Regions from separate parts of the Pseudarthrobacter sp. SL88 genome, predicted to be linked through region 4. Evidence: riboswitches for the same ligand, from Rfam matches in the RefSeq annotation. Region 4 holds a riboswitch; each other region holds the start of a gene.
What was found. A riboswitch is a leader RNA that binds a small molecule or an ion and turns the genes downstream of it on or off. The one in region 4 is predicted to bind S-adenosylmethionine.

Region 1 (7,671 bases), 3.7 Mb from region 4:
TCGCGGCCCAGCTCCTGGCCCAGGCGGCGCATGGTCAGCGCGTCCACGCCGTCGGAATCCACGAGTTCCAAGGCTTTGGCAAGGACCGTTTCCCTGCTGAGGGGTGTTTTGCGCCGCGGCTGAGCGCCTGCTCCGCGGGTTTCGGGGGATTCCATGGTTCCATCCTTGGATCTGGAACGCCCGGACCCGGCGGCTGCCGCACCTGGTGTCGGCCGCCTTCAGCGGCCATGGGCATTGCTTCTGTTGTAGTCTACGGGTAAAGTCTACATTGTAGATAAGGCAGTTACTCCGCCTGAGAGTCCCCAATTTTCCAAGGGGTCAAGTCACACTCCATCGCCCCGTGCAGGGCGTGGAGGTTCGCCGCTATAGCCGAATGGCGACACCATGCACTTAGCGAAGGGATGCCGCCATGGCTAATTCGCAGTTCGATCTGTTCCTCCAGGAAGCCACCTACCTCGACGACTCCACAGAACATGGCCTCAACCGTGACCGCCTGTTCGGGCTCTACACCAGCTGGTGCTTCATCAACCAGCGCTCCCCGGGCGCGGAACCACAGTTCTGGTCAGCCATGAAGCACCGGATCAACCCGCGGCACAACCGCCTGCGGATGAAGGGACCGGCTGCAGCCGACTACATCGTCGCCAGCTACCCCGGACTCGTATAGAACCGAAACCAATGCTGTGGCACCACGTGTGCCACAGCATTTTTCATTTAATGCCGCGGCAACAGCATCCGCCGGGACGGCCGATCCGCCGGGCTGCAGGCAGCGGCGGACTACACGGCACAATCTAAGGATGAGCAATCCACGCCCCGCACCCGTCGCCGAGCCGGAAGAACTGCTCCACGGCGTGGGTATCCGGCTGCTCCACGGCAATGACGGGCACGCCCTCGCAGAGGCGTACCGCCGGAACCGGCTGCACCTGGCGCCGTGGGAACCCCGCCGGCCCGAGGCGTTCTACACGGCCCGGCGTCAGCGGGAGCTGATCCGGACCAAGCGTGAACAGCTGGTGCTGGGCACGGAGGTTCCCTGGGTTCTCGTCGAGGGCTTCGGTAACTCATCAGCGGCCCAGCGCATCGTCGGAACCATCACCCTCACCGGGATTGTCCGGGGACCGTTCCTCAGTGCCAACCTTGGCTACTGGGTGGACCACGGCCTCCTGGGACGGGGCGTCGGCACGGCTGCTGTCCGGTTCGCGGCCGGGTACGCGCAGAGCGAGCTTGGCCTCCACCGCATCCAGGCCGCCACCCTGCTGCACAACGCGGCGTCACGGCGAATCCTGCGCCGGGCAGGGTTCGGTGAGATCGGGGTTGCCCCGGAGTACCTGAAAATCGCCGGAACATGGCAGGACCACCTGCTGCACCAGCTCATCCTGCCGCACGGACAGTAACCCGGGCAGCCAGCCCAGGCTCCCCGAACGCCGCAGCTAGGTAGGAATGATCTTGAAAAGGAACTTCGTCCGGACCATCGCCCACAGGAGCCCCAGGACCACGGCGTAGGCCGCCGTGTTGAGCAGCACATTCTCCTGCTGCAGGGCGGGGATGTTGGCCACCACAGCGATCAGCACCACGTGCATGATGAACACGTAGAGGGTGGCGCGCCCCAGGGGGATCAGGAACCAGCCCAACACCCGCTCGATGGGTTTCCAGTACGCAGTCAGCAGCGCGTAGGCAGCCACTACCAGGATCAGCACGTTGAGCAGCCTCCCCGGCGCCAGGTAGGTGCGGGCGAAGAGTGCGTCGTACATGACCCGGTACGCCGTGTCCGGAATAAGGGCGAGGCGGACGTCGAAGCCGTTGGCCAGGTAGGGGTTGCCCCAGGACAGGAACGCGAACAGCAGTGCGACGGCGGTGCATGCCACTACCAGCCAGGTCCTGGCAGACAGCCACGCCACAATGGTCCGCCGGTGGTAGCCGGCCACGAGGCCGATGACGAACAGCACCTGCCAGACAAGCAGAGGGAACGAATCCTCGAACTGCGACGGCAAGAGCCGGAAGCGTGTGATGGAGCCGACGGCGTAGAGCCCAAGCGTTGCGGCCAGCACCCAGACGGCCTTCCCACGGCTGAGCGCGGCGAGGACCAGCGGGCTGACCAGCAGCAGCACCACGTACAGGCCCATGACGTTGAACTGCCAGGGGCCGAACTGCAGCAGGAGGACGGCAGGCAGCACCTGCGGCGGCACCGGGAACTGGAAGAGGGATTCCATCCCCGCATAGAGGTCGTAGGTACGGCCGGCCCCCTGGTGCCCGGCCCCTCCGGTCCCCTGGTCCACGAAGGTGGTGAGGGCCTCGGTCCGGAAAATGGGAAGCAAGGACACCAGGAAGACGCCAACCAGGACCACCAGCGCCGTCAGGTACAGCTTGCCGGCGCGGCGGGATGTCAGGTCCAGCACGGTGCCAAAATCCTCGCGGACGCGGGGCCCGTAGACCATGCCCACCACCAGCCCGGAGAACAACACGAACAGTTCGGCGCCGCTGACGAAGCCCACTGCCTCCTGGGTCAGCAGCTGGAACAGCGATGTCATGCCCAGGTGGTTGACCACCACGAAGACAATGGCCATGCCGCGGAGCAGGTCCACCCGGGAATCCCGTTTGGAGGGGTCGCCGTAGCCCCATGCCGTGGCGGCGTTAACCCTGCGGGGAATCTGCCACAGTGCCGCCAACAGGAGGATCAGCGCCGCTCCCACAGTCCAGGCCGCGGCGCCCGTCAGTGTGTTGGCCCGTTCATAGCTGCCGCCGGCGCCAACCTCCGTGACGGGTCCGGTCACCATTGACGAATCCTTCAGCCGGGCGTGGGCAGCCGCGGCTACGGTGGAGTTGCCGGTCAGCAACCAGCTGATGCTCGCTACACCCGTGTCCCGGGTGCTGGTCCTTTCGTCCCACACCACCATGGCGGTCTTCGGGAAGTTGGTGGACGTGGCGGCCCCCACCACCTGGTCGAACCAGCCGGCCTTGACGTCCACCTCGGAGGCGCCGCCGGCTGCGGGGCTGTAGAAGGCAGCGGTCTGCAGCATGAACGGCTTGCTGCGGCCGGCTGAATAGTCCCTGTAGAAGTTTTCCCCGCCGGAGGCGGTGAGCATCTCCTGGAGCTCGCCTGCCCGCGGCACCGTGTTCACCGCCGCCCCGCCGGCCGTATCGTCGTGGAAAGCGGTCAGGCCCACCCAGTCCACGGCGTCATCGCCGGGATAGTAGGGTTCGTAGGCGCTGTCCGCCCCGTCCCACGTTCCGTCATCGTTGGTGTCCAGCAAAGCGAAGCCCCCGCTGCCGGGAGCGGGCGCATTCCGGCTCCGGGCGAAGGGATAGTCCTTGCCAAGGTACGGCTCCCACACCATCAGCGGGCCGCCGTCGGACGTCTTGAAGGCGGCGGACACGGCACGGAAGGCGTTGCGGTACGCACCGGGCTGCTGGCCCCATTCCACCCAGCTGGCATTCATGTCCGGGGCAAAACGGATCAGCACCTGCCCGGTGAAACCCGATGTCAGCCGCCGCACTTCCCCGGCAAAGGACGCTGCGGCAGCTTCATCAATCTGGTCGAGCGGCACAGTGGGCTTCACAGTGAACATCGCATGCGAACCCTGGAGTGACGCCTGCTCCAGGAAGCCCCGGAGGTTGTTCTGCTCCGAGGGGCGGTACGGCAGGGCGAGGTCGTGGCCGTAGGCGGCGGGAGATGCTCCAAGCCGTTCGGCGAAACCGGCAGCGGAATCTTCACCCCACTCCAGCACCGCCCCCAGCAGGGGTTTTCCCTCGTCCGGGTTAAGGTCGGCGGCGCTGGCGGCGCCTGCGGACAGCACCACGGCACTCGCTGCCAGAAGCACAACGGCAAGGAATGTCCACACCCTCGACGCGCCCGCGCGGAACGATTGGACCGAAGGTTTGGTGCGTCGTCGCGCGGATGTACGCATGCTCATGGAACCCCCCGGTGCCGAAGACCTGATGGGGCAGCGGCCCCACCTGTACTTTATCGGTCGAAGCCCGCCGGGAATGCATGCAGGAAGCAGCGTAAAACCCGCCCACCTGCGGCAATGCCGCCGTCGGGCGCTGTCCGGAAAGCGCCCGGCACGCCTGTGACCCTGTGTTTCCGGTTCAGTTACGGAAGATGACGACGGCGGCGGTGCGGCTCCCGGCGGCAGGTGTTACGTTTTTGGGGAGTAATGAGTACCGGCGCCAAGCCCTGACTGGCCGGTCGGCAACCCTCCTTCCACGGCGGGGTGCCTCAGGTGAATACTCGGCATATCGACCGATTCGAGCTGCAAGCGTGAGAGAAGGAGATCCGTCATGTCTGACGCACCTGTCCCTGAAGAGAAATTGTCCTACCGCCTGATCAGCGGCCCGGACGACCGCGCCTTTTGCGAGCGGATCTCGGCTGCCCTGGCGGAAGGGTACGTGCTGCACGGCAGCCCGGCAGTGACCTTCAACGGCAGCAGCGTCATCGTAGCCCAGGCCGTGGTGCTCCCGGCAGCCATCGCCTCCGCGGACGCCGCCGTTGCCACCGCTGTGGACCACCTGGAATCCGCCACTGAAGAACCCGAATTCGACGGCGAGGGCCATGCATGAGCTACGCAGGAGACCTGACACCCCAGGAGGCCTGGGCCAAACTGGAGCAGGGCGCCATCCTGGTGGATGTCCGCACTGAGGGCGAATGGGCGCACATTGGCATCCCGGACACCAAGGCCACGGACAACGATCCCCTGTTCATCCAGTGGACGTTTCCGGGCGGCATTCCCAACCCGGAATTCATAACCGACCTTGAGCAGCAGGGCCCGGAGAACCGCGGCACCGAACTGCTGTTCCTGTGCCGCTCCGGGCAGCGCTCCATCGCGGCGGCCACAGCGGCAACCCGGGCGGGCTTCATCTCCTACAACGTCCTGGAAGGCTTCGAAGGCGAACCGGACCGTTACGGCGAACGTACCGTCAACGGCTGGAAGAACCGCGGCCTGCCCACCAACCTCGGAAAGAACTAAGTGACCTTCAACGAAGATGCCGCCGGCTGGAGCCCTGACACCCAGGCCGTCCGCGGCGGACTGGACCGCACCAACTTCCAGGAAACGTCCGAGGCGATTTTCCTCAACTCCGGGTTCGTGTACGAGTCCGCCGCCGCTGCCGAACGCGCCTTCACCGGCGAAGACGAACGCTTCGTCTACTCCCGCTACGGCAACCCCTCGGTGGCCACGTTCCAGGAACGCCTCCGCCTGCTGGAGGGCACCGAGGCATGCTTTGCGACGGCGTCCGGCATGTCCGCCGTCTTCACGGCCCTCGGCGCGTTGCTGGCTGCCGGGGACCGGGTAGTGGCTGCCCGCTCGCTGTTCGGCTCCTGCTTCGTGATCCTCAACGAAATCCTGCCGCGGTGGGGCGTGGAGACCGTCTTCGTCGACGGCCCTGACCTGGACCAGTGGCGGTCCGCCCTGTCAGAGCCCACCACCGCTGTCTTCTTCGAGTCTCCTTCCAATCCCATGCAGGAAATCGTGGACATCGCGGCGGTCAGCGAACTTGCGCACGCGGCGGGTGCCACGGTGGTGGTGGACAACGTCTTCGCCACTCCGCTGCTGCAGCGCTGCGGCCAGCTGGGGGCGGACGTGATTGTGTACTCCGGCACCAAACACATCGATGGCCAGGGCCGGGTGCTGGGCGGGGCCATCCTGGGTACCAAGGAATTCATTGACGGTCCCGTGAAGCAACTGATGCGCCATACCGGGCCCGCCCTGTCCGCGTTCAACGCCTGGGTGCTCACCAAGGGCCTGGAGACCATGGGACTGCGCGTCAACCACTCCTCGGCCACGGCGCTGCGGCTCGCGGAATGGTTGGAGCAGCAGCCCGCCGTCAGCTGGGTGAAGTATCCGCTCCTGAAGTCCCACCCGCAGTACGGGCTCGCGGCCAAGCAGATGAAGGCCGGCGGCACGGTACTCACCCTTGAGCTGGCACCGTCGGGCGGCCGCTCCGGCAAGGAGGCCGCCTTCGCACTCCTGGACGCGCTGCGGGTCATCGACATCTCCAACAACCTGGGCGATTCCAAGTCCCTCATCACGCACCCGGCCACCACCACGCACCGGGCCATGGGTCCGGAGGGCAGGGCTGCGATTGGCCTGACCGACGGGGTTGTGCGCCTGTCCGTGGGGCTTGAGGACGCCGAGGACCTCATCGGCGACCTGGAACAGGCCCTCAAACAGATCTAGCCTGTTTCCGCGGCGGCGACGCTGGTCCGGACACGGATGGCGTCGCCGGCGGTGTGCCCAGCCTTGATGCCAGTGGGGGCAGGCTTTCCGGCAGAGCGGGTTAGGACTGCCGCACCCGCAGCAACTCAGGCGCCGTATTCGCCTCCGAAACCTTGAGGGTATCCCGCATGGTCACGTTGACAGCGTGCTTCACCACCGCACCGAAGCCGAAGTCCCCGGGCTGGCCTGCCAGTGCCTTTTCCCGCACCTGGCGCTGCTCAGCCGAGCCCGTGCCGCGGGCAATGACGTCCTCCACGCCTTGCCGGGCCAGTGTCAGCTCACCGTGTTCGTCCAGCACCGGGGCGAGGTAATCCACCAGCGACCGGACCACATCGGCGGCGCGTGCCGGACGGAAGTTGCCAAAGTCCAGCAGCTCGCCCGTGAGCCCGGAGTTGCTGGCCTGCCATGATGCCATCCGCAGCAGGACCGTGGGGACCGGAGCCGAGTCCACGCCGTCGCGCCACTCCCTGCTGGCCGACTCCACCAGCGCCCGCACCAGGCAGGCGATCAGTGCGGCGTCGTCGGCGCGCAGGCAGACGTCCGCTACCCGGACCTCAACCGTGGGGTGGTTCCGCGAGAGCCTCGCGTCAAAATACAACATGCCTTCGTCCAGCATCACGCCGCTGTCCAGGAGCCGCGTCACCACCCGGCGGTACGCAGGATAGGTACCGTAGACGGCCGCTGGTCCGGACGTCGGCCAACGGTTCCAAGCCTGGGTCCGGTAGCTTTCGAAGCCGGTGGGCAGCCCGTTCCAGAAAGGCGAGTTGGCACTGAGCGCCGTCAATACCGCGAGTTTGTCCCTGATCCGGTCCAGCACCGCCACGCCCTCATCCGGTGACTCGATGTAGGTGTGGACGTGGAAGCCGCAGGTCAGCTGTTCCTGGGCGGTGAGCCCGAAACGCTCCAGCATCCGGGCGTACCGGGGGTCAGGGGTGGTGTGGCTGGTGGATCCCAGCGGTGAGGTTGCGAGCGCCGCGACCCTGGCATGGTTCTTCTGCGCCGCCTGGTCGGCGAGGGACCGGCCGGCACGGATCTGGTCCAGCAGCGTTCCGTAGTCCAGGCACGGGCGGGTCTGCGTCTCAATCTGCTCAAGCTTCAGCTCGGCAGTCAGGCTCATCGCGTCGCCGTCCGTGTTGTCCTTCGCGGCAGGCGCCTGCGGAGGCTGCGGCAAATCGTCTGCTGCCACGTGCCGCCCGGACAGAAGCGCGTCAGCGAGGGCGAGCGGTTCGCCGGACTCCGGATCAACAATCAGGAGCTCTTCCTCAACGCCGAAGGTACGCATAGTCACATTCTGCGGCAGGGACGGGACATTTGAAGTGCCCCGCCCCTTCATGACGAAGAGTGAATGTCAGCCCTGGAAGTACTCGATCCTGGCGCCGATGGTGTTCAGCCGCTCGGCCAGGTCCTCGTACCCGCGCTCGATCACGTAGATGTTGCGCAGCTCGGACACGCCGCGTGCCGCAAG
Region 2 (7,671 bases), 2.4 Mb from region 4:
GGAGGGCTGTCAGCAACGCCGAAAGCCTGCAGCGGCTGCTGTTCTCCGATGCCATCGGCCAGCCATTGGACCTGGCGGTGCTCCGTGACGGGGCGGTGCTCCGTGACGGGGCGGACCTCCGCCTGGTGGCGGTCCCTGACGAAATGACCAGCAACCCCAAGTGAGCGTGACTGAACGGGTTAGCGTCCGCCGTCGGGCGCTTCCACGTCTGCGATGCCGATGAAGCGGGTGCCCACGCCGTCGAACTCGCTGCGGACAAATCCTGCCTGGGCCGGCGGCACATCGTCCGGGCGGTGATGGTCGCACACTACATAGGTGAAGTCCGGCCACCATTTCTTAGGCCGTGCCGCTTCCTCGTAACCGCAGACCGCGCACACGAGGTGAACCCAGACCGGCCGTTTGCCCGTCCGGTTGGCACGGGACTGTTCCAGCCAGGCCGGCGGGCTGTCCAACAGCGCGCCGAGTTGCTCCTCGGACATAAACTTGGGGAGGCCGTGGCGCTGGGCCATTTCCATGGGGATATCGAGGGCTATTGCCACGTCGCGTCTGCTGATCATCACCTCCACAATACGTGAACGGGAAAGGCCGCCATGGACGGGACGGGCCCTCAGGACACCAACGCGACGCCGGCGGCGGCAGCGCCAAGGCCCAGTACCAGGTTCACTGCGACGTTCATGGCTGCGGCTCCGAACCTTGCCTCTCCGAGCAGACGCACCGTGGCAGTGGTCCAGGAACTGAAGGTCGTCAGGCCGCCTGCAAAGCCCGTCGCAAGGCCAATGCTCCATTCGTGCCCCAGCCCAAGCTGCGCCGTGAGGCCGTACGAGATTCCGATGATGAAGGAGCCTGCCACGTTGACCACCAGTGTTGCCCAAGGCCAGTGGAGCCGCTCCTTCGACAGTCCCGGCCGTACGGTGCGCCGGGAGCTGTGGTGGGCGAACCAGCTGTCCGTGGCGAACCTCAGGAGTGCACCGGAGATACCGAAAATTCCCACCAACGCGGCGCTGATCACTGCCGGCTCCCGGAGCCGCCCCGCGCGGACAACCGCCCGGTGAGCCTACCGAGGCGCCAGCCCAGCGCCGCCGAGAGCAGGCCCAGCAGCAAGGAGAGACCCAGGTAAGCGATCCACAGCACATGCTGCCCCTCCCGCGCCAGCTGGTCCACGGCAAACACCACCGCCGAAAACGTCGTGAAGGACCCAAGCAGTCCCGGCCCCAGCCCGGCACGGAGCCAGAATGCGGTCTGCGGCCGCGCCATCCAGGTGGTGGTCAGGGCGGCCAGGACAAAACTGCCGACGACGTTGATCCAGAGCGTTGTCCAGGGCACGGACCCCGCGGGGTCGGGGAAGGCCAGGCCCAGTCCGTACCGGAGTTCAGAACCAACGAGGCCGCCGGCGGCAACAGCCAGCCAGGCACGGCCCGACGGAATCCACGTCTCCCTCATCCGGCCCTGCGCATGTCAGGACTCCGTCAGGGTGCAACCCTCGTGGGGGTGGCCGGTGTGCACCCACAGTGCGGAGGTGACCTCGTCGGCGAGATCAAATTCCCTGGTTCCGCCGGCATTGCTGATCCGCACGATCAGGGCACCTCCGAAGGGCCGCCGTCCCAGGATTTCAACCCCGGAATCAAGATCGATCTCTTCGGCCGCAAGGTAGCGCAGCAGCTCAGGGTTGTCGTCGCTGATGCGGGTGATCCGGCCTGTGTGGCCCTCGTCGAGTTCGCCCAGGAGGCGGGCAACGGGCATGTGGACCTTGCCGTCGGCCGTGGGAATGGGATCACCATGCGGGTCCCGGTCCGGGTGGCCCAGCTGCGCTGACACCCGGTCGATAAAGGTGTCAGAGACAGCGTGTTCCAGCAGTTCGGCTTCGTCGTGGACTTCATCCCAGCTGTAGCCCAGCTGCTGGACAAGGTACGTTTCGATGAGTCGGTGGCGGCGCACCATGGACAGTGCAAGCCGGAGTCCGGCATCCGTGAGGGTAATCGCGCTGTAGGGCTTGTGGTCCACCAGCCCCTGGTCTTTCAGCTTGCGGACCATCTCCGAGACTGAAGAATTTGCCACTCCCAGGCGCTGTGCCAGCTGGGAGGACGTGATGGGCTTGTCCTGCCATTCCGTGAACGAATAGACCACCTTGACGTAGTCCTCAATGGAGGAGGAGGGCGCGCTGGTCTTCACACGTTCAAGCCTACCCTTTGGCGGGACGCGGCCGGGATCCGCGTCTCACGCGCGGATGGCGCGCCAGGACAACGTCAGGTAGGGGAGGCTGAGTTCTTCACCCTCGGCATGCCCCAGATGCTCATGGAGGTACCACGTGAGGTTCGCCAGGACTTTGGCACGGGTCTGTTCGTTGGCCCGGAGGTAATAGCTCCGGGATTTGGTCAGTTCCATCAGGTCGGCAGGGGTGACAGGATCCTGCCAGCGGGTCACGTGCCCTTCGAGGCCCTCGAACTCCGGGCCCACCAGCGGCCGCTGCCCGGGCTTATAGACGTCCCCGGCATGCATGATGCGGGAAAGCCGGTGCACCCACGGTACCGAGGTGTCCAGCTGGTTCCACACCAGTCCCAGCGTTCCCTGCGGACGGAGGACTCTGGCAAGTTCCGTGCTGGCCGCGAGGGCGTCACACCAGTGCCAGGCCTGGGCAACGCTGACGACGTCGAAACTTGCGTCATCGAGCCCGGTGGCCTCGGCGGTGCCGCGCAGGGCAGCAGCTGCCGGGTATTGGGCGGAGAGTTGCGCCAGCATGTCCGCGGAGGGATCGACGGCGGTTACGGACAATCCGAGCGCCAGCAGCAGGTCAGTGAATTTGCCTGTCCCTGCGCCGACGTCGAGCGCATCATGGGCGCCTGCGGGCACCAGCCACCGTGCCGACTCCGCCGGATACCCCGGACGGACCTTGTCATAGTGCTTGCCGCCGTCCTGGAAGCTCTGGCCGAGCTCCCGGCGCCGCCCGTGATCGAGCTTGGGCCCACCCCGAACCACGTGCGGCCTCCTTCAGCTGATTCCCTGCGGGTACCGTCCGAATTTACAGCATGCATCCGGGTGCCGGCTCCCGGCGGTCAGTCGTCGATGCAGGGCGCTGCGCCGGCCGTTCCCGGGGTGTTCGGTGCCCAGTGGGGGTAGGTCCTGGTGTCGTTGGCCGGCACCCATCGGCCGGCATCGACCACGTAGTCCCAGCCGAGCCCGTCCCGGCGGAGCTTTTCAATGCCTGCGAGGAGCCGCTGGGCATCTTCCAGCCGGGAGCCCACTCCAAAGCTTGCCCGCAGCGATCCCGATGGCAGCCCCAGGCGCTTCAGCAGCGGGTGGGCGCAGAAGCGGCCATCGCGGAGTCCCACGCCGTGTTCGGCGGACAAGTAGGCGGCTACCAGGCCGGCGTCGTAACCCGCCACAGAGAAGTTCACCACCCCGATGGTGTCCTTGTCAGGATCGGTGTCCTTGAAGATCTGGTGCACCGTGACGCCGTCGATCGCCTGCAGGCCTTCCACCAGGTAGGAACGGATGGCCGACTCGTGGGCGTGCCAGCGGTCCTGGTCCAGGCTCGCGATAACCTGTGTTGCCCGCGCCAAGGTAGCCGCACCCAGTACGTTGGGGGAGCCGCCCTCATGGCGGGCCGGGCCGATGGCCCAGCTGACGCCGTCGAGCTTTGCCTCCTTGACGGCGCCACCGCCGGCGAGGTGCGGAGTTCCGGCGTCGAGCCAGTCCGGGCGGCCCACCAGGACACCCGCGCCAAACGGTGCGTAGAGCTTGTGCCCGGAGAAGGCAAGGTAGTCGACGTCGTCGGCGCTGATGTCCACGCGGCGGTGCGGCGCCAGCTGGGCCGCGTCCACCACGATGCGCGCACCGTGACGGTGGGCGAGGGCGGCAAGCTCCCTGATGGGCAGGATTTCGCCGGTGACGTTGGAGGCGCCGGTCACGGCCAGGAGGCTGACGCCGCCCTGCTCAAGCTCGGTGCGCACGGAATCGATGGTCCCGGCGATCGTGTCTGCGGCGACGATGCTCCGGTGGGGGACACCCTGCCACGGCAGCAGGTTGGCGTGGTGTTCGATGTCCAGGTAGAGGACGTCACCGGCGGGTTCGCCGTCGGTGCCGGGGAGGCAGCCGGCCAGCAGGTTGAGGGAATCGGTGGTGTTCCTGGTGAAGATCACGGAATCGTCGGGGCGCCCGCCGACGAACTCGCGGACGATGTTGCGCGCGTTCTCGTAGACCGAAGTGCTGATCTGCGATGCGTATCCGGCACCGCGGTGGACGCTGGCGTAGAACGGCAGGATCTCGTTGAGGTAGGCCGACACCACGGTCAGGGCCGGGGCGGAGGCCCCGTAGTCAAGGTTGGCGTAGCGGACGTGCCCGCCGGAGATCAACGGGGCCAGGATTTCGGCGCCTGTAACCGCTGAAAGCGGACGTCCGGCGGCGGCCAGGCGTTCGTCAGGAACGTTCCCGGCGGCGATGGCGGTAATGGGGGATTCGACGGCAGTAGTCATGGAGACCTCACTTCAGGACAGGACTCCGGCTGTGCTGGAATCCGCGCTTGCCGCATCCGCTCCGGACCGGCCTGGTCGTCACCCGGGGCACCCCACCGCGAATGGAGGGTTGCCGGCCAGCAAACCGGGGTTTAGCGCTGGCACTCGTGACCTGGATAAAACCATAGAACATCAGGCGGCCCGGTCCGAAGCCGGGGGGATTGTTAAGGCTTTTGTTACGCGCGGCCTGGAAACGGGACTTTCTCCGAAGAATACGACGGCGGGCGCCCCCTTTTGGAGGCGCCCGCGGTCGATTGTTCGGAAGGAGGCCGGCTTACAGCAGGTCGTCCAGTCCGGGGTTGAGCCGGTGCAGCACTTCGGTGTGCAGGATGGAATTGGTGGCCAGGGCGTTCCCGCCGAACGGCCCGTCCTCACCTTCGAGCGAAGTGAAGCGGCCGCCTGCCTCCACCACGATGGGCACGAGGGCGGCCATGTCATAAAGGTTCAGCTCGGGCTCGCAGGCGATGTCCACCGATCCTTCGGCCACCATGCAGTAGGACCAGAAATCGCCGTAGGCGCGCGTGCGCCAGACGTCCTCAGTCAGGCCCAGGAAGTCGTCCAGGTTGCCGCGTTCCTTCCAGCCGCCGAGGCTGGAATAGGACAGCGAGGCGTCGGACAGGGTGGAAACGTCCGAGACCCGGAGCCGGGTGGCCGACGCAAGGGATCGGCCCATGTAAGCCCCCATGCCTTTGGCGGCCCACCACCGCTTACCCAGGGCGGGTGCGCTGACAACGCCAACCACCGGCTCGCCCTCATCAACGAGGGCGATGAGCGTGGCCCAGACGGGAACTCCGCGGACGAAGTTCTTGGTGCCGTCGATGGGATCGATGATCCACCGCCGGGAGCCGTGGCCGGTGCTGCCGAACTCTTCGCCCAGCACAGCGTCGCGTGGCCGGGAACGTGAGAGCTGGCCGCGGATGGCTTCCTCGGCGGCTTTGTCCGCATCGGTGACCGGCGTCAGGTCGGGCTTGGTCTCCACGTGGAGGTCCTGCGCCTTGAAGCGGCTCATGGTCTGGTCATCCACGGAGTCGGCCAGGACATGGGCCAGGCGCAGGTCGTCGTTATAGGTCGAAGCGGGTTGGATCATGGTTCCAAACTACCGTCTGGCGCCGTTTCTGCCGGGAGGTCGGCCGTGCCGGTTGGTGCTGTCAGCTGATGGTGCCGAGCTCCTTGGCCTCCTGGGCTTCCATCCTGGGATCGGTGCCCAGGAGCCGCCGGAGCGAAGCCAGGCGCGCTTCACCGGTGGGTCCTGCGTGTCCGCCGGCCACCCAGGCGTCGAGCCCGCAGTTGACGGCAGCGGCGGTGTGCTTGCAGCCGCGTTCGCAATCATCAGTGCCCGGCGAAAGATCCGGGAATGACCTCAGGATCCGGTCCGGATCCACGTGGGCAAGGCCAAATGACCGGATGCCGGGGGTGTCGATGATCCAGCTGCCGGGTGGGGCGTCGGCCAGGCGCAGGGCAAGGGCCGACGACGACGTGTGCCGTCCCCGTCCGGTTACCGCATTCACACCGCCGGTGGCCCGTTCCGCACCGGTCAGGGCGTTCACCATGGTGGATTTGCCGACGCCGGAGTGCCCCAGCATCACAGTGACCTTGCCGCCCAGGTGGGCCCTGAGCCCGGCAACAGCGTCACTGTCCAGCCGGGCCGACAACCCGTCATCGGAGCGCGCGTCAATGCCTGACGCCTTCAGGTCGGCGGTCCGGCTGATGATGACCGGGAAGTCAAGGTGCGTGTAGTTGGCCAGGAACTCGCCGGGATCCTTCACGTCCGCTTTGGTGACCAGCAGGATCGGCTCGATGCCGGCGTCGTACGCTGCCACGAGGGCGCGGTCGATGAACCCTGTGCGGGGCTCGGGGTTGGCTGCTGCCACCACTACCACCAGCTGGTCGGCGTTGGCCACGACGGCACGTTCCACGGGGTCAGTGTCGTCTGCACTGCGGCGCAGGAGGGTGCTGCGGTCCTGGATTTTGACGAGCCTCGCCAGGGTGTTGGGATCCCCGGACACGTCGCCGACGAGGGAGACGAAATCGCCGGCAACCACCGGGTTCCGGCGCAGCTCCCGCGCGCGCGCGGCAATGACTGTCCGTTCATCGCCGGAGTCTTCGTCAACGACGGCGGTGTAGCGCCCGCGGTCGACGGTGATGATGCGGCCTGTTACGGCGTCGTCGTGGCTGGGGCGGTCCTTCGTGCGCGGCCGGGTGCCCTTCTTGTTGGGCCGGATCCGGACGTCGGATTCGTCCCAGGAGTCAGTCCTCCGCGGCACCGGCCGAACCTCCCGCTCCGTTTTCGGAGCCTTGTGTGGCAGGGGCCGTGCCCTGCTGCGCGAGCATGCCCGTCCACAGCCGCGGGAAGTCCGGCATGGTTTTGGCCGTCGTTGCGATGTCTTCCACCTGGACCCCCTCGACGGCGAGGCCGAGGATTGCCCCGGCAGTGGCCATGCGGTGGTCGGCATAGCTGTGGACGACGCCGGCATGCAGCTTTGCCGGGCGGATGACCAGGCCGTCGCTGGTTTCCTCCGCGTCGCCGCCCAGGCGGTTGATCTCGGTGACCAGTGCGGCGAGCCTGTCCGTTTCATGCCCCCGGAGGTGGGCAATGCCGCTCAGGCGGGAGGGGCCGGTGGCCAGGGCACACAGCGCGGCCACTGTTGGCGCCAGCTCGCTGGTGTCGGCGAAATCCGCCCCTTTGATCTCGGGACCGCCCCGGACCGTCAACACCCCCTCCAGCAGTGTTACTTCTGCGCCCATCCGGGCCAGGATGCTGCGCCACAGGTCGCCTACCTGCTGCGTCTGCTCCGGCCAGCCCGGGATCCTGACGGTTCCTCCGGATGCGAGGGCGGCGGCCAGGAACGGACCAGCATTGGAAAGGTCCTGTTCGATCTGCTGGTCAAAGGCACGGATGGGTCCCGGAGAAACCACCCAGTGGTTGGGAACGGAATCGTCCACCTGCACACCGGCGCCGCGGAGCACGGCCACCGTCATATTGATGTGGTCGAGGCTGGGCACCGGCTTGCCGACGTGCTCCAGGTGCAGGCCTTCGGTAAACCGTGCACCGACCAGCAGGAGTGCGGAGACGAACTGCGAGGACGCACTGGCGTCGATGACCAGATGCCCGCCGCGGACTTCTCCGGTTCCTTCGACGACAAATGGCAGCGACGCGGGAGTG
Region 3 (7,671 bases), 1.2 Mb from region 4:
GCGGCGCGCTGGCGCTGCACAAGGAACGCGGCACCGATGCCGACGGCCAACGTGCCGTCGGTTCCATCGCCGTCGGACACCGGGCCGACCTGCACCTGCTGAACGCACCGTCCGCCACCCATCTCGCCTACCGCCCGGGCATGCCGTTAACGTACGCTGTGTGGCGGGCCGGTGTCCGGGAACGGTAAACAGCGGACCCGCCCTCCACATTTTGACGTTAGATGATTGTTTGAGGTCTGTTATGATCATGAAACGTCATCCGGAGTGGTGGCCGTTGTACTGAGAGGCCCGCATGACCCGCACTGACCGCCTGACCGCCATCCTCGACTTGCTTGCCAGGGCCGGCCAGGTGGAAGTGGACGAGATTGTTAACACCCTCGGGGTTTCGCCCGCCACAGCGCGCCGGGACCTGGACAGCCTGGCCAAGCGGCGGCTGCTGACCCGCACCCGCGGCGGTGCCACCACCGGCGCCCTCGCCTACGATTTGCCCGGCCGCTACAACCGGGACGACCATGCCGAGGCGAAGGAGCAGATCGCCCGGGCGGCGTCCGCCCTGATACGGCCCGGTGCCGTCATCGGCCTGTGCGGCGGGACCACCAGCACGGCACTGGCCCAGATCCTGGCCACCCGTGAGGACCTGAATGCCCCCTCCAACCAGTCAACGCTGACGGTTGTTACCAATGCCATCAACATTGCCGGGCAACTGGCGGTGCGGCCCAACATCAAGGTGATGGTGACCGGGGGCATCCTCAACCCGCGGTCCTACGAGCTGGTAGGCCCGTATACGGACATCATCATGCAAAAGGTGGTCCTGGACATCGCCTTCATCGGCGTGAATGGCATCGACCCCGAGGTGGGTCCCACCAACACGGGGGAGGGTGAGGCATCGGTCAACGCACTCCTGGCCAGCCGGGCACGGGTGTCCTATGTCATTGCCGATTCCTCCAAGGTGGGGGTGCGTGCTTTCGCCACCATGGACGGTTATGACTTCACACGGCTGATCACGGACGCCGGCATCTCGCCGCGGGACAAGGCCGCCTTTGAGGCCAAGGGCACCGAGGTCATCGTCGCCCCCGTGCCCTGACACGGCGGGGCCATCAGCCCCGGCCCAGAAACTGCGGGCAAGATGGGTACATGCTGGTTCCCTCCCGCCGCCGCCTGGCGTTCGAAGTCTGGATTGTCCTGGGCCTGTCCCTGGGGCAGTCCGCCGTGTACTCGGTAGTGCAGCTCCTGGACAAGATGACCCGGGCGCCGCTGGCCGAGGGAACCTCGACGCTCAACCGGTCCCAGAGCACCCGCGAATACTTCGACCTGACCTATCAGCTCCTGGACATCATCTTCGCCCTCGTCCCGGTCCTGCTGGTGCTGTACTTCCTCACGGGCTCCCGGCAGGCGTCCTCCGGGGACCTCGGACCGCAGTCTGGGTCAGCTTTCACGAGACTGGGCTTCACTTTCGCCCGTCCGGGCAAGGACCTGCTGCAGGGGGTGGGGCTGGCCGCACTCATCGGCATCCCGTCGTTGGGCCTTTACGCTGCGGGCCGTGCCCTGGGGATCACCACCGCCATCATCCCCAGCGCCCTGGACGCCTACTGGTGGACCGTGCCGGTGCTGATCCTCTCCGCCATCCGGCACGGCATCGTGGAGGAAGTCATCGTGGTGGGCTACCTCCTGGACCGCTTCGGCAGGTTCGGGTGGAGCGTGCCGCTGTCGATTGCCGTCAGTTCGGTGCTGCGCGGCAGCTACCACCTGTACCAGGGCTTCGGTCCCTTCATCGGGAACGTGGTGATGGGCATTGTCTTTGCCTGGATCTACACCCGGACCAAACGCGTGATGCCGCTGGTCATCGCGCACGCGCTGCTGGACATCGTGGCGTTCGTGGGCTTCAGCCTCTTCGGAAAGGCCGTCGGCCTGGGATAGGCCAGGCAGGCCGGCAGGCCGGGAAATGGATTCGGCCGCCATGGGGTGGTGACGCCGTTGTCACCACCCCATGGCGGCCGAAGCTGGCGCGGGCAGGCGCCCGCGTCTGTGGTCCGGTGTGAAACCGGACCACAGGTGGAGGGTCAGAGGGTGACTGCTCCATTGGCGGTTTCGAAGGTGACGGACAGGATGCCGGGGGTGCCGTGCGGGGCCACCCATTCGACAGCCACGTCCTCCAGCGGCTTCTCCACCGGCTCGCCCAGCCATTCGGTGACCCGCGAAGCGGAACCGGCGATGGTCAGGCAGCTCATCTTGAGGCTGCTGTCATAGGCGTTGGACGGGTGCAGTGAGGGGTCGCCCTCCCACTTGAGCATGTACGGAACCTGGGGATCGGCGATGAGCCCGAGGATGCCGATCTGCTTCCACACCAGTTCCCGGCCGTCCGGGAACTTGCGGTTGCCGTTGACGGCCGAGCGCCCGAGGCGCTCTTCGAACGGGGCGAGGTCGTCCACTTCGACGCACCAGCCCATCCAGCCGCCGCCCGCTGCTGAACGGGCCCGTACGGCCTGTCCGAAGGGGGCCTTGTCCGACGCGGGGTGGTCCAGGACCTCCACCACTTCGAGGTACTTGTGGCCCGCGAGCGGGATGATCATATTCCGGGTCCCGAACCGGGGATGTACCCCGCCTTTCACTGCCTCAACGCCGAGGGCAGATGCAATTCGTTCGGTCGTGGCCGCGAGGCCATCGTGTTCACAGGCGTAAGAGACGTGATCCATGCGCATGCCAACATCTTGGCACTTTGTGATCGGGCTCTCAGCTTAGGCTTGCCTTACTCGAAATTTTCATTTTCTTGGGTGTCAGTTTTCCGTCCTGCAGGCGGTCGCGGAGACCATGTTCGTCACAATCCTGTCCGCCGCCGCCAAGGTGTTCCTACACTGGGCGCAGGTCATGAGTGCCAGCGCCAAGCCCCGGCTCGCTGGCCGGCAACCCTCCATCCGCGGTGGGGTGCCCCGGGTGAGGACCTGGTTGTCCGGCAACGGCCGGGCGGCAAGCGCGGCCCGTGGTGCTCACAGCATGCCGGGCCCACGTCAAAGGAGCCTTGAATGTCCAACGGATGGTCCTTCGAAACCCGCCAGATCCATGCCGGCCAGGAGCCCGACGGCGCCACCGGCGCCCGGGCACTGCCTATCTACCAGACCACCTCGTTTGTGTTCCCCAGCGCCGAAAGCGCGGCCAACCGGTTCGCCCTGGCGGAACTGGCCCCCATCTACACCCGCATCGGCAACCCCACCCAGGAGGCCGTGGAGCAGCGGATCGCCAGCCTCGAAGGGGGACTCGGCGCCCTGCTGCTCAGCTCCGGCCAGGCCGCGGAGACCTTCGCCATCCTGAACGTCGCCGAGGCGGGCGACCACATCGTGGCCAGCCCCAGCCTGTACGGCGGAACCTACAACCTGTTCGCCCACACGCTGAAGAAGTTCGGCATCACCGTGACGTTCGTGGCGGACCCGGACAACCTGGACCAGTGGCGGGACGCCGTGCAGCCCAACACCAAGCTGTTCTTCGGCGAGGTGGTCTCCAACCCGCGCCAGGACGTCCTGGACATCGAAGGCATCTCCGCGGTGGCACACCAGGCCGGCGTGCCCCTCATTGTGGACAACACCCTCTCCACGCCCTACCTGATCCGTCCCCTGGAATGGGGGGCCGACATCGTGGTCCACTCGGCCACGAAGTACCTCGGCGGGCACGGAGCGGCAATCGCCGGCGTCATCGTCGACTCGGGCAAGTTCGACTTCAGCAAGGACCCCGAACGGTTCCCGGGCTTCAACACCCCGGATCCCACCTACAACGGCCTGGTCTACGGCAGGGACCTCGGGGAAAACGGGATCCTCGGTGCAAACCTGTCCTACATCCTCAAGGCGCGCGTCCAGCTCCTGCGGGACCTCGGCTCGGCGGTCTCGCCGTTCAACGCCTTCCTGATCGCCCAGGGCCTGGAAACGCTGAGCCTGCGCGTGGAACGCCACGTGGCCAATGCCACCGAAGTCGCCCGCTGGCTGGAAGGACGGGACGACGTCGAATCCGTCGCCTATGCAGGCCTGCCGTCCAGCCCGTGGTACGGGCGCGGCCGCAAGTACGGGCCGAAGGGGACGGGCGCCGTCGTCGCCTTCAACCTTGCCGGGGGAGCCGAAGCGGGGCAGAGGTTCGTCGACGCCCTTGAACTGCACTCCCACGTCGCCAACATCGGCGATGTCCGTTCCCTGGTGATCCACCCGGCCTCCACCACCCACAGCCAGCTGACCCCGGAACAGCAGGCAATAGCGGGCGTGACGCCCGGCCTGGTGCGGCTGTCCGTGGGCATCGAACACATCGATGACATCCTGGCAGACCTTGAAGCGGGCTTCCGGGCCGCCAAGGGCGCGCTCGGCTAGGCCGAAGACGTACGACGGCGGGAGGCCGGCCAGGCGGCCGGCCTCCCCTCCGCGGGGCTGCCGTCCGGGAAAAGCATCGCGGGCCGGCAAGTCACAACCAGTCACATGCTTGGCCATCAGCGGGGGGTGTTTCGTACACTCGAACCAGGTCATGAGTGCCAGTGACAGCCCCGGCTTGCTGGCCGGCAACCCTCCTTCCGCGGCGGGGTGCCCCGGGTGAAGACCTGGCCTGCCGGTAAACGACGGCGGGCAAGCGCGTAGAAGAGGTCTTGCCATGACGGTTACCGTCGCCCGTACAACCGCACCCGAACACGGAATTGTCCGCTATGCCTCCATTGGCGGGCTGCAACTCGAAGGTGGCGGATACCTGCCGGACGTCACCCTGGCGTACGAAACGTGGGGGACGCTGAACGCGGATGGCAGCAACGCCATCCTGGTGGAGCACGCCCTGACCGGCAGCACGCACGTGACCCGCGGGGACACTGATGAGGAAGGCTGGTGGGAGCACCTGGCCGGGCCCGGCGCACCCGTCGATACGGACCGCTTCTTCGTGGTCTCCATCAACATCGTCGGCGGCTGTTACGGCTCCACCGGGCCGTCCTCGCCCGGCCCCGACGGAAAGCCCTGGGGCTCCAGGTTCCCCCTGGTGACGCTCCGGGACAGCACGGAAGCTGAAGCACGCCTGGCGGACCAGCTGGGCATCGGCAGCTGGTACGCGGTGCTGGGCGGTTCCATGGGAGGCGCCCGGGCCCTGGAATGGGCCGTCACGTTCCCCGAACGGGTAAAGCGCTGCGCCGTCATCGCAGTGGGAGCCGCCAGCACGGCCGAACAGATCGCGTTCGCCCAGGCCCAGACCCTGGCCATCCGCCAGGACCCGAACTTCAACGACGGCGACTACTACGGCGGTCCCTGCCCCGAGGACGGCCTGGCGCTCGCCCGCCGCATTGCCCACATAACGTACCGGTCCGCGGCCGAGCTGGAGCACCGCTTCGGCCGTGAAGCCCAGGCTTCGGAGTCGCCGCTGCAGGGCGGGGTCCTTGCCGGCAGGGGCCGGTACCAGGTGGAGAGCTACCTGGACCACCAGGGCAACAAGCTCGTCCGGCGCTTCGACGCGAACAGCTACATCGCCCTCACCGAGGCGCTCATGAGCCACGACGTCTGCCGTGGCCGGGGAAGCCTGGCCGATACCCTCGCCCGGACCAGCGCCCGGTTCTTCGTGGCGGCCGTGGAATCGGACCGGCTCTACTTCCCGTCCCAGTCGCACGAGCTGGCCCACGCCCTGCCCGGCGACGTTGGCGTCCACCTCATCCAGGCGCCCATCGGCCACGACGGCTTCCTGACCGAAATCGGCCAGCTGGGCGCCCAGCTCCGGTCGGACTTCCTGGCCTAGCAGCACGGCTTGCACATGAATCAGAGGCTTGTCCGCAGATCCGAACCCTCAAGGACCGGGTTGTGCGGACAGGCCCCTGATTGATGGGTCCGGGGGACTTGATGACGCCCGGGGGACGCTCAAAGGGCTTCTGCGGCCCAGGCTAGCCGTTCATGATTTCGCTGCGGCGGGCCATGTAGTCCTCCATGGACATTTCGCCGTCGCTGTACTTCTGGTCCAGTTCCGCGAGCTTCCGCGCCCGGAATCCCTGCGGAGCCGACGGCGGCGGGGGAGTGGCGGGCGCTGCCGGCTGTTCCGGCGCGGAGTACCCGGGCTGCTGCTGGCCGGGCTGTGGCTGGCTGTAGGGAGGCTGGTTGAACTGCTGCTCCCCGTACGGCGGCTGTCCAAAGGGCTGCCCGGCCTGGCCGGGAACCGGCGGCTGGCCGTACTGGTAGGGTCCGGGCTGCGGAACGTTCGGCGCCTGCTGCCCAATCTGACGGAACCCGCCCGAGTAGTAGTCCTGCTGGGTGTAGCCATCACGCGGCTGCCTGCTCTGCGGCCCGGCCGAACCGGGGAACTGGCCGCCCGGGTCCTGGCTGCCGGGATACTGGCCGGCGCCTGGGAACTGCTCGGGGTACCGACCGGAAAAGCTCTGGTCATGGTTCCGCTTGGCCACCGATTTCCGGTACATGCGCATGGCCATCGGGATCACGAATGACAGGATGATGATCCAGAAAAACAGGTTACTCACGGTGCTGCGCCTCTCGAGTGGGTCTTTCCAGCTTAACGGTCACGGACCGCATGCCGTTCCGGCGGCCACCAGCAAGCTGCCGCAGAGCAGAGCAGAGCAGAGCAGAACAGAACAGCTCAGCGCCGCGCTGCGTCGGCGGTTCCCAGCGGACCTTCCCCCGAACCCAGGGGAACGCCCGGCCCAAAGGCGGGGCCAGGCGTCGGACGCTTGGCAGTGACGCCGTCGCCGGACGACTGGTTGCGCAGGCGGCGCAGCACCCACGGCACGAAATATTCGCGCGCCCACACGAGGTCACCGCTGCGTGCCTGGCGCCAGGTGCGAGGGGGCAGGTCCTTGGGCAGGAGAGGTTCCAGGCCATGATCCACGTTCAGGGACTCAAGCACCATGGCTGCGATGGTGTGGTGGCCCAGCGGAGAGAAGTGGAGGCGGTCCTGGTCCCACATCTGGGGGTCGCTGAGCTGCCGGAGGGACCACATGTCCGCAATCACGGCGTCGTGCCGCGCTGCGACGGTCCGCAGGTTCTCGTTGTAGATGGCCACCTTGCTGCGGATCCTGCCCAGCACCGAAGAGCCGGTGTCCGGCCCGTTGAACAGCACCACCGTGGCTCCGCCCATGGACAGGATCTGCACTACGGAGTCCAGCTTTTCGGCCAGGGCGTCGGGGTCTCCGCCGGGGCGGATCAGGTCGTTGCCGCCTGCGGACAGCGTCACCAGGTCGGGCTTGAGCTCCAGGGCGGGAGCGAGCTGCTGGTCGACGATCTGCTGGAGCAACCGGCCGCGGACGGCAAGGTTGGCGTAGGCGAAGTCGGGCAGCGTACGGCCCAGCTCTTCGGCCACGCGGTCCGCCCAGCCGCGGTAGCCGCCGGGGCTTGAGGGTTCGGGGTCGCCGATGCCCTCGGTGAAGGAGTCGCCCATGGCCACGTACCGGGTCCAGGGGTGGGATCCGGTGTCCGTGATGGGGCTTTGGAGGGGGCTTGCGTCAGTCACGGGTCCTATCCTGCCTTCCGCCTCGCTGCCTACGCGAACGTAGGTTGTTACTTTCGGGTAACTGTAAGAATGGAAACCATGACTGAAGCCGAAGTATTTCCTGCCCCCGTCGTCCTGTGGTCGCACCCTGAAGGCGAGCGGGACGGTAAACCCCTGCTGGTGCTCCTGCACGGGTACGGCGCCAACGAGCAGGACCTGCTCAGCCTCGCGGACCTCCTGCCC
Region 4 (7,671 bases):
GGCGGCGGGTGCGGCTGTCCGCCCGGCGGCGGACAGCGGGTCCCGCACCTCATCCCTCCCGGGGTCTGGTGCGTCCGCTGCCGGTCCCGGGCTGTCCCGGAGAAGTTGCTGCGACATGATGCCTCCTAGGCGGTGGCCCTGGCCGCGGTGTTGATGCGGGGGTCCACAAGCGGGTAGATCAGGTCAACGATCAGGCTGGTGATCACGAAGATGGCAGCGGCCAGCACCACCAGCGTCTGGACCACCGGGATGTCACGGCTGTTGACGGCTGTGACGGTGAGCCGGCCAATTCCTGTGCGGGAGAAAACCGTTTCGCTGACCACGGCCCCGGCCAGCAGGTTTCCGACCAGGATGCCGAGCATGGTCAGGGTGGGAATGGCCGCGTTGCGCAGGGCGTGCCCAAAGTGGATCAGCGCGTCACTGGCGCCCTTGGCCCGGATCTGCTCAATGTACGGTTCACCGAGTGTCTGGTGCAGGCTGCGGATCAGCAGTTGGGCAATGACCGCCGAGGTGGGGATCGCCAGGGTCAGCGCGGGAAGCACCAGGCTCTGGGCGCCGTCGTTCCCCAGCGCAGGGAACAGCCGGAGCCGGAAGGAGAAGAACTGCAGGAGCAGCAGCCCGATCCAGAAGGTAGGCACCGCGATGCCCAGTGGCGGCAGCGACGCAACCAATTGGCGGACCCAGCGGTTGCGGCTGAACGAAGCCGCGATGGCCAGGGCACTGCCCAGCAGTACGGCCAGCGCAAATCCGGCCGCCGCGAGCTTGATGGTTTCGGGCAGGACCTCCGCCACGGCCTGGGTGGCGGCCACACCGTTCTTGATGGACACCCCGAAATCCAGCTGCAGGGCCTTGAACAGCGCTATCACGTACTGCTCGTGCAGCGGCCGGTCCAGCCCGTACTCACTGCGCAGCTTGGCTACCAGCGCCGGGTCCACCGAGTTCTGTTCGTCCCCGCTGGCCATGATGCTCACGGCGTCCCCGGGAAGGAGGTAGAGGATCAGGAAGGACACGGTGTACGCCGCCCAGAGGACGAACGCCCCCTGCAGCAGCCGCCTTCCAACGTAGCGGATCACTGGGACAGCCAGGCGTCGTAGAAGTCCAGGCGGCTGGAGGCTTCGAACGCCAGGCCGTGGACCTTTTCGTTGGCGGAGATGGTGGTGGACAGTTCGTAGATGGGAATGGAGTGGGCGTCCTTGATCAGGGTTTCCTGCCCCTGGTCCACCAATTCCTGGCGGGCGTCCTTGTCCAGTGCTGCGGCCTGCTCGCCCAGGGTGTCGTCCACGGGGAGCTTCTCGCGGAGGTTGCTGCCGCCGCGGGCGGTGGTGGAGGCGAAGACGGTGCGCAGCACGTCCGGGTCGCTGCGGGTCAGGTTGCCGTAGGAGAAGTCGTAATCCTTGGTGGCCTGCGCGGCCGTGACGTCGGCGATGGTGGTGAACTTCAGCTGCAGGTCCACGCCCACGGCCTTAAGCTGCTGCTGGACCAGTTCCAGTACTTCCTTGGGCGACTGCCAGTAGGTGACCTTGAAGGCAAGCTTCTCGCCGTTCTTTTCCCGGACTCCGTCCGCCCCTTCCTTCCAGCCGGCGTCCTCCAAAAGCTTCTTCGCGCCGTCGGGATCATGGGCCAGCAGTCCGCTGAAGTCCTTGAAGTACGGGGTGGTGTGGGACAGCACGCCCTTGGCGGGCTGGTCCTTTTCGGTGAGCAGCGTGGTGGTGATTTCCTCGCGGTTGATGGCCTTGGAGATCGCCTGGCGGACTGCTGTTTCCTTGAGCTTGGGCGTGGACTCGTTCGGGTACAGGTTGTAGACGACGCCGGGGTTGGCCCGGGTTTCGTTCCAGAAGCCGTTGCCGTTGAAGAGGGTGATGTCCGCCGCGGAGATGGCCGCCGTCGCGTCAATCTGCCCGGACTGCAGGCTGCCGGTGCGGTTGCCGGCCTCGGGGATGATCTTGAACGTGACAGTGTCCAGGTAGGCCTCGCCGGTGTTGGTGTTGGTGGCGGCCGGCCAGCTGTAGCCGGTGCGGCGCTCCAGCACCGCTTCCTTGTCCACCGTGTAGCTCTTGACGCTGAACGGGCCGGACCCGGAGAACTTCCCGGCGCAGCGGTCCGCCTCGGACAGGGACGCTGACGACGGCGAAAGCAGGCCCAGCGTGAAGGTGGAGGTGGCCTGCAGGAACTGGGCGTTGGGCTTGCTGAAGTCCACCACAACGGTCTGCGGGTCCTTGACGGTGATGGCGCTGACGTCACTGAGGTAGGTGGAGCCCAGGCTCGCCTTGGCCCCCAGTGCCTTGATCGCTTCGAAGTTGGTCTTCACGGATGCGGCGTCAATGGCCGTGCCGTCCGCGAAGGTGGCGCCGGTGCGGAGCATAAAGGTGAAGCTGGTGGCATCGGCGTTGGATTCGAATTTCTTTGCCAGCCAGGGCACGATTTCGCCGGACTTCGGGTCCTGCGAGGTCAGTGACGCCACGGTCTGCCGGGCGATCGCGATGGCATCGTTATTGCCCACCTGCTGCGGATCAATGCAGCCGCGGTCCACGGACAGGGCAAAGTTCAGGTTCCCGCCGGACACCGGGGTGGCGTCGGCGCTTTGCTGCGTACCGGCGTCGGCCCCGCCGCCGCAGGCCGAGAGCAGCAGCGCTGCGGTTCCAAGGAGGCCGACGACGGCGGCGGGCCGGCGAATGGGTCCGGCGGGCAGGGTGCGGGGCTGGTTGGAGCGGGTCATGCGACGTTTTCGCTTTCGGTCAGGCCGGCGCCGTTACGGCCGGAGTTCAGGGATGCGCGGCGGGTCAGTGGGGCGCGGAGGCCCAGGTTTTCGCGGAGGTTGGTGCCTTCGTATCCGGTGCGGTACACGCCGCGGTCCTGCAGGCGCGGGACCAGTTCGTTGACAATGTCGTCCAGCCCGCCGGGAACGATCCAGGGAGTGATGTTGAAGCCGTCCACAGCTCCGGTGTGGGCGTATTCGGCGAGCTTGTCGGCGATGCCGTCGTAGGAACCCACCAGGCCGCGGCCGTTGAGCCGGGACCGTGCGGCGACGAACTGGCGGATGGACTGGCCCTTCTCCTTGGCCTCGGCGCGCCACTGGGCTGCGAGTTCCTTGGCGCTTGCACCGTGGAAGGCGTTGCCGCGGGTGGGGTTGGTGACGTCCACAATGGGGTCCGTTTCGGGAAGGGGCCCGTCGGGGTCGTACTCGGTGAGGGTCCGGCCCCAGAACTGCTCCAGGTACGCGATGGCGGTCTCCGGGCCAACCTGCTGTTCGCGGACCCATTGGTGCTTCTCCTCGGCCTCGGCCTCAGTGGCGCCGAGGATGAACTCCTGGCCGGGGAAGATCTTCACGTCGTCGGCCGGGCGGCCGGCCTTGAGGGTGCGCGCCACGATGTCCTCGCGGAACCTCTTGGCATCTTCAAGCTCGGCATGCCGGGAGAAGATCACGTCGGCGTTCCGGACGGCGAAGTCCCGCCCGTCCGGAGAGTCGCCGGCCTGGAACAGGACCGGGTGGTGCTGCGAGGAGCGCGGCAGGCGGCCGGTGATCTCGACGTCGAAACTTGCGTCCGTGCGCCGGACCGGAGTGATGCTGCCTTCTTCGAGCCAGCGCCCGGCGTCCCGGGACCCGGCGATTGCGCCGTCGGCCCAGGAATCCCAGATCGCTTTGGCCGTCTGGACGAAGGCCTCGGCCCGGATGTAGCGGTCCTCGTGCTTGAGGAACCCGCCGCGCCGGAAGTTGGCACCGGTCCAGGCGTTGTCCGTGGTGACGATGTTCCAGGCCGCCCGCCCGCCGGAGAGCAGGTCCAGGCTGGCCAGGCGGTGCGCCAGGTCTGCGGGGTCGTTATAGGTGGTGTTCTGGGTGGCTACCAGGCCGATGTTGGTGGTGACGGCGGCCAGGGCCGCGAGGGCTGTCTGGGCATCGGGGCGGCCGGCGACGTCGAGGTCGTGGATGCGTCCCAGGTGCTCACGCAGGCGCAGTCCCTCGCCGAGGAAGAACGCGGTGAAGAGGCCGCGCTCCGCCGTCTGGGCCACCCGGCGGAAGGACTCAAAGTCGGTTTGGGATCCACTCTCCGGGGTCTTCCAGACGGTGGTGTGGTTGACGCCCTGGAAGAAGACGCCGAACTGGATCTGGCCGTTGCCGGCGGTGCGGTGGTGCGTGCTCATGATGCTCTCTTTCAGGCCGCGGCGTAGCGGTTGGCGGGGCGGGGAAGGCCGAAGGATTCGCGCAGGGTGGTTCCGGTGCGCGGCGCGGCCACACCGGCGCGGTGCAGTTCCGGCAGGACCTGTGCGGCCAGCTCGGGCACGTCGATGTCCAGGACGGCGGGGTGGAGCCGGACCCCGTCTGCTGCGCGGAACAGTTCAACCAGCAGCTCGACGAGCCCTGCCGCACTGCCGGCGTACCGGGCGCCGCGCCGCCAGGGTTCGTACGCATCAAGCTCCGCGAGGCGCTCCGCCGCGGACTGGCCGCGGGAGTCGAGGACGACGTCGAGCTCCACCAGGGTGCGCGGGGTTCCGGCCGCTGCCGACGCCGTTGCCGCGGCCGCCAGTCCGTCCACCGAAGCGGCGGCGGCGAGCGCCACGTCGGCTTCGACGGCAGGGATCAGGTCCGCCGGTGCGAAAACCACCAGCTGGCCCTGCAGCGGGCGGGGGATGATGGACGGGCCCTTCACGGAGAATCTGTCACCGTCGAAGTCGGCGTAGTGGAGCTTGTCCCGGTCCAGGTAGCGGCCGGTGGCTGCGTCCCGGATGACAGCGCCGTCTTCCCAAGAATCCCAGAGCCGGCGGCCGGCCTCCACCACGTCTGCTGCCTCGGCCAGGACATCGGCTTCGGCGAGTGCCTGGCGGCCCACGGACCGTGCCTCGGCGGGTTCGTTGGCGGCGCTGACCAGCCAGCCTGCCCGGCCGTGGGAGGAATAGTCCAGGCTGGCCAGCTGCGTGGCCACATGGAACGGCTCGGTGAACAGCGTTCCCGCCTCGGGGACCAGTCCGAGGGACCGGGTCAGCGGGGCCGCGAAGGCCGCACGCTGCACGGCGTCGATCCGGCCGGCGATGCCGGTGCTGCCCGCATCCAGGACGCGGGAATCGCGGAAAGTGGCCAGGTGGAAGCCTGCGATATCCGCGGCCTGGGCGGTTTCCCGGATCCGGCCGCCGCCAAGCAGGGCACCAGGAAGGTGGGACGCGCGGCGCCACGCGGCCGGGTGGGCGCCGTCGCCGTCGAGCTCGAGCGCCACGATTTTGGAGCGCAGTTCAGGTACCGGTGTTGAAGCCATGGTTTCCTTCTTCAGGGCCGCAGCGCGGCCGGGACGACATTCACTTGCCGCGGTGCGGCCAGGTCTGTTTCCGGAGCACCCCGCCACAAAATGCCTGAGGGTTGCCGCAGCACCAGCCGGTCCTTGGCGTGCTGACTCTTGACCTATGGCTTGAATGTAGGAGCCGGTCCAATGCGTTGACAAACGCGGTTGTCGCGCGGCGTCAACGCAGGAAATCCCGCGTCAAACAGCGGCTTTTGGCGTCATCTTTACCCTTCCGCCCACCACCGGAAACGGGCTCCGTGACGGCCTGTTTCCCCCGGTTGAGCCCGGTGACAGGGCCGCTTGGGACAGGGTGGGCCGGCTCGTAGGGTCATGCCATGCCTACCGCTTCCCGCGTCCCCCTGTCAGTACTCGATCTCAGTCCAGTCCCTGCCGGGCAGTCGGCCGGCGACGCGCTGCACAACAGCATTGACCTTGCTGTAGCCGCCGAGGACCTTGGCTACCACCGCTTCTGGCTGGCCGAGCACCACCTGAACCCCGGCGTCGCAGGTTCCGCCCCGCACGTGCTGTCCGCCCTGGTTGCCGCGGCCACCCGGACCATCCGGGTGGGCACCGCAGCCACCATCCTGGGCAACTACCGGCCGCTGCAGGTGGCGGAGAACATCGGCACCCTCGCGGCCGTGTACCCGGACCGGCTGGACCTGGGGTTCGGACGGTCGGGGCAGCCCAGCACGCCGGCCGCGGATTCAACGGATGCTGGACGGACGACGCCGGAGCCCGCCGCCGTCGACGGCTCCGCTGCGGGTGGTACGCATGCGGACGGCGCCGTGCACGCCGCAGGCCCGGGCGGCGCGGTCGCTGCGGCGGAGCCGGACGAGGGAACCCGGGTGGTGGACGGGCTCCTGGTCCCGGCCGCCCGGCGGCTCTTCAACTCCGTCCTCCCGCGGAAATTCCGCCTCCAGGCCGAACTCCTGGGCCGCGAACCCGGCGACGCGGACAACTTCGAAAGCGACGTCCAGGACGTGATCGGGTTCTTCACCGGGGGCTACCGGACCCGGCATGGCGAGGAGATCACAGTAACTCCGGCACGGGGCACCGCGCCCCAGTTCTGGATCCATGGTTCAACCGCCGGCCCCAGCGCCCGCCTGGCCGGGAAACTCGGCCTGCCGTTCGGGGCGAACTACCACGTCTCCCCTGCTACCGTGCTGGACTCGGTGGCCGAATACCGGGCCCATTTCAAGCCCTCGGCCGCGCTGGCGGAGCCATACGTCACCGTCTCCGCGGACGTCCTGGTGGCCGACGACGGGACGTCCGCCCGCGCCCTTGGTGCCGGCTATGCCGCGTGGGTGCACAGCATCCGCACCGGCCACGGGGCCATCCCCTACCCTGCACCCCGTGACGGCGGCCGCCTGGATGCACAGGCAGCCGCACCCGGAACGGGCGCACCGGATCTTGTCCGGGACCGGGTGGAGACACGGTTCGTGGGCGGCCCGGCGCAGGTGGCCGACCAGCTGCGCGCCCTCCAGCACGCCACCGGCGCCCGGGAGCTGCTGATTACCACCATTGCCCACAGCCACAACCACCGCGTGCGCTCCTACGAGCTGCTGGCCGCCGAGTGGGGACTGTCCTGAAGTTTGTCCCATCACCATCCGCACAAGAGAAGGAAGAACCATGACCACTGAAACCGAAACAGACACGCAACTCGTCACGGCCGCAGAAGCCGCCCAACTGATTGCCGGCGGTGCACTGCTGGTTGACGTCCGCAGCGATGCCGGACGCAACAGCACCGGCGCAATCCCCGGAGCGCTGGTGGTGGACCGCGGGCGTGTGGAGGAAGATTTCGGCCCCCAGTCGGAGGAACGCCTGGCGCAGGTTGAAGGCACGGACCAGAACATCGTGGTGTTCTGCGGATCCGTGAACGGCTCCGGCCCGGTTGCACGGAAGCTTGAGCTGCTCGGTTACGCCAACGCGGTGCACGTCGACGGCGGTTTCCCCGCCCTGCGTGACGCCGGTGTGCCCGCCACCGGTCCCGTCGACGCCGCCGGCAACTAAGCGTCCGTCCGTTCCCCGGCTCCCCGGGCCGGGGAACCGGCTCGCCGGACACCGGCCCCTGCCGCGACCGGCGCCGCCGGCCGGGCACCTGGCGCGCCGGACACCGACGCAGCAGGCACCGGGGCGAGGGCCGCCGTCGTACTTTCCTTTCCGGACCGTGCCACGGCGGCCCTCGCCTTTCGTGCGGAAACAGCGATCCGCACGGCGTCCGCCGTTCCGGCCAGCAGGGCGGCGGCCAGCAACGCGCAGCACAGCACGATGCCCTGGTGGAAGGCTTCCCGGGCATTGCCGCCGGAGGCACCCTCGCCGAGGAACATGCCCGCGGCCGCGGCGGAGCAGAGTGCCGCGGAGAAGCGCTGGCTAAGCTGGTAGAACCCCGCAGCCACCCCCG

Region 1: another riboswitch for S-adenosylmethionine. It lies ahead of OVA06_RS00350 (DUF1737 domain-containing protein); the one in region 4 lies ahead of OVA06_RS17085 (LLM class flavin-dependent oxidoreductase).
Region 2: another riboswitch for S-adenosylmethionine. It lies ahead of OVA06_RS06225 (aminotransferase class V-fold PLP-dependent enzyme); the one in region 4 lies ahead of OVA06_RS17085 (LLM class flavin-dependent oxidoreductase).
Region 3: another riboswitch for S-adenosylmethionine. It lies ahead of metX (homoserine O-acetyltransferase MetX); the one in region 4 lies ahead of OVA06_RS17085 (LLM class flavin-dependent oxidoreductase).

Annotation. Positions count from the first base shown of each region.
Region 1 is NZ_JAPPRD010000001.1:82,266-89,936, reverse strand. It holds gene OVA06_RS00370 (TetR/AcrR family transcriptional regulator C-terminal domain-containing protein) at 1-155, opposite strand, end outside; gene OVA06_RS00365 (hypothetical protein) at 410-664, shown strand; gene OVA06_RS00360 (GNAT family N-acetyltransferase) at 795-1,388, shown strand; gene opgC (OpgC domain-containing protein) at 1,425-3,905, opposite strand; SAM riboswitch class IV at 4,145-4,259, shown strand; gene OVA06_RS00350 (DUF1737 domain-containing protein) at 4,273-4,551, shown strand; gene OVA06_RS00345 (rhodanese-like domain-containing protein) at 4,548-4,958, shown strand; gene OVA06_RS00340 (O-succinylhomoserine sulfhydrylase) at 4,959-6,167, shown strand; gene OVA06_RS00335 (glutamate--cysteine ligase 2) at 6,268-7,488, opposite strand; gene OVA06_RS00330 (UDP-N-acetylglucosamine 1-carboxyvinyltransferase) at 7,555-7,671, opposite strand, start outside.
Region 2 is NZ_JAPPRD010000001.1:1,350,217-1,357,887, forward strand. It holds gene OVA06_RS06195 (S1C family serine protease) at 1-164, shown strand, start outside; gene OVA06_RS06200 (hypothetical protein) at 180-557, opposite strand; gene OVA06_RS06205 (fluoride efflux transporter FluC) at 608-1,009, opposite strand; gene OVA06_RS06210 (fluoride efflux transporter FluC) at 1,006-1,440, opposite strand; gene OVA06_RS06215 (metal-dependent transcriptional regulator) at 1,456-2,169, opposite strand; gene OVA06_RS06220 (class I SAM-dependent methyltransferase) at 2,215-2,973, opposite strand; gene OVA06_RS06225 (aminotransferase class V-fold PLP-dependent enzyme) at 3,051-4,469, opposite strand; SAM riboswitch class IV at 4,508-4,621, opposite strand; gene hisN (histidinol-phosphatase) at 4,783-5,595, opposite strand; gene rsgA (ribosome small subunit-dependent GTPase A) at 5,657-6,772, opposite strand; gene aroA (3-phosphoshikimate 1-carboxyvinyltransferase) at 6,756-7,671, opposite strand, start outside.
Region 3 is NZ_JAPPRD010000001.1:2,540,748-2,548,418, reverse strand. It holds gene OVA06_RS11650 (amidohydrolase family protein) at 1-188, shown strand, start outside; gene OVA06_RS11645 (DeoR/GlpR family DNA-binding transcription regulator) at 293-1,084, shown strand; gene OVA06_RS11640 (CPBP family intramembrane glutamic endopeptidase) at 1,135-1,917, shown strand; gene OVA06_RS11635 (VOC family protein) at 2,061-2,699, opposite strand; SAM riboswitch class IV at 2,862-2,977, shown strand; gene OVA06_RS11630 (bifunctional o-acetylhomoserine/o-acetylserine sulfhydrylase) at 3,021-4,343, shown strand; SAM riboswitch class IV at 4,491-4,605, shown strand; gene metX (homoserine O-acetyltransferase MetX) at 4,618-5,733, shown strand; gene OVA06_RS11620 (hypothetical protein) at 5,876-6,463, opposite strand; gene OVA06_RS11615 (SGNH/GDSL hydrolase family protein) at 6,580-7,449, opposite strand; gene OVA06_RS11610 (alpha/beta hydrolase) at 7,528-7,671, shown strand, end outside.
Region 4 is NZ_JAPPRD010000001.1:3,763,130-3,770,800, forward strand. It holds gene OVA06_RS17065 (ABC transporter permease) at 1-117, opposite strand, end outside; gene OVA06_RS17070 (ABC transporter permease) at 126-1,073, opposite strand; gene OVA06_RS17075 (ABC transporter substrate-binding protein) at 1,070-2,716, opposite strand; gene OVA06_RS17080 (NtaA/DmoA family FMN-dependent monooxygenase) at 2,713-4,140, opposite strand; gene OVA06_RS17085 (LLM class flavin-dependent oxidoreductase) at 4,152-5,246, opposite strand; SAM riboswitch class IV at 5,282-5,390, opposite strand; gene OVA06_RS17090 (LLM class flavin-dependent oxidoreductase) at 5,606-6,859, shown strand; gene OVA06_RS17095 (rhodanese-like domain-containing protein) at 6,900-7,280, shown strand; gene OVA06_RS17100 (MFS transporter) at 7,277-7,671, opposite strand, start outside.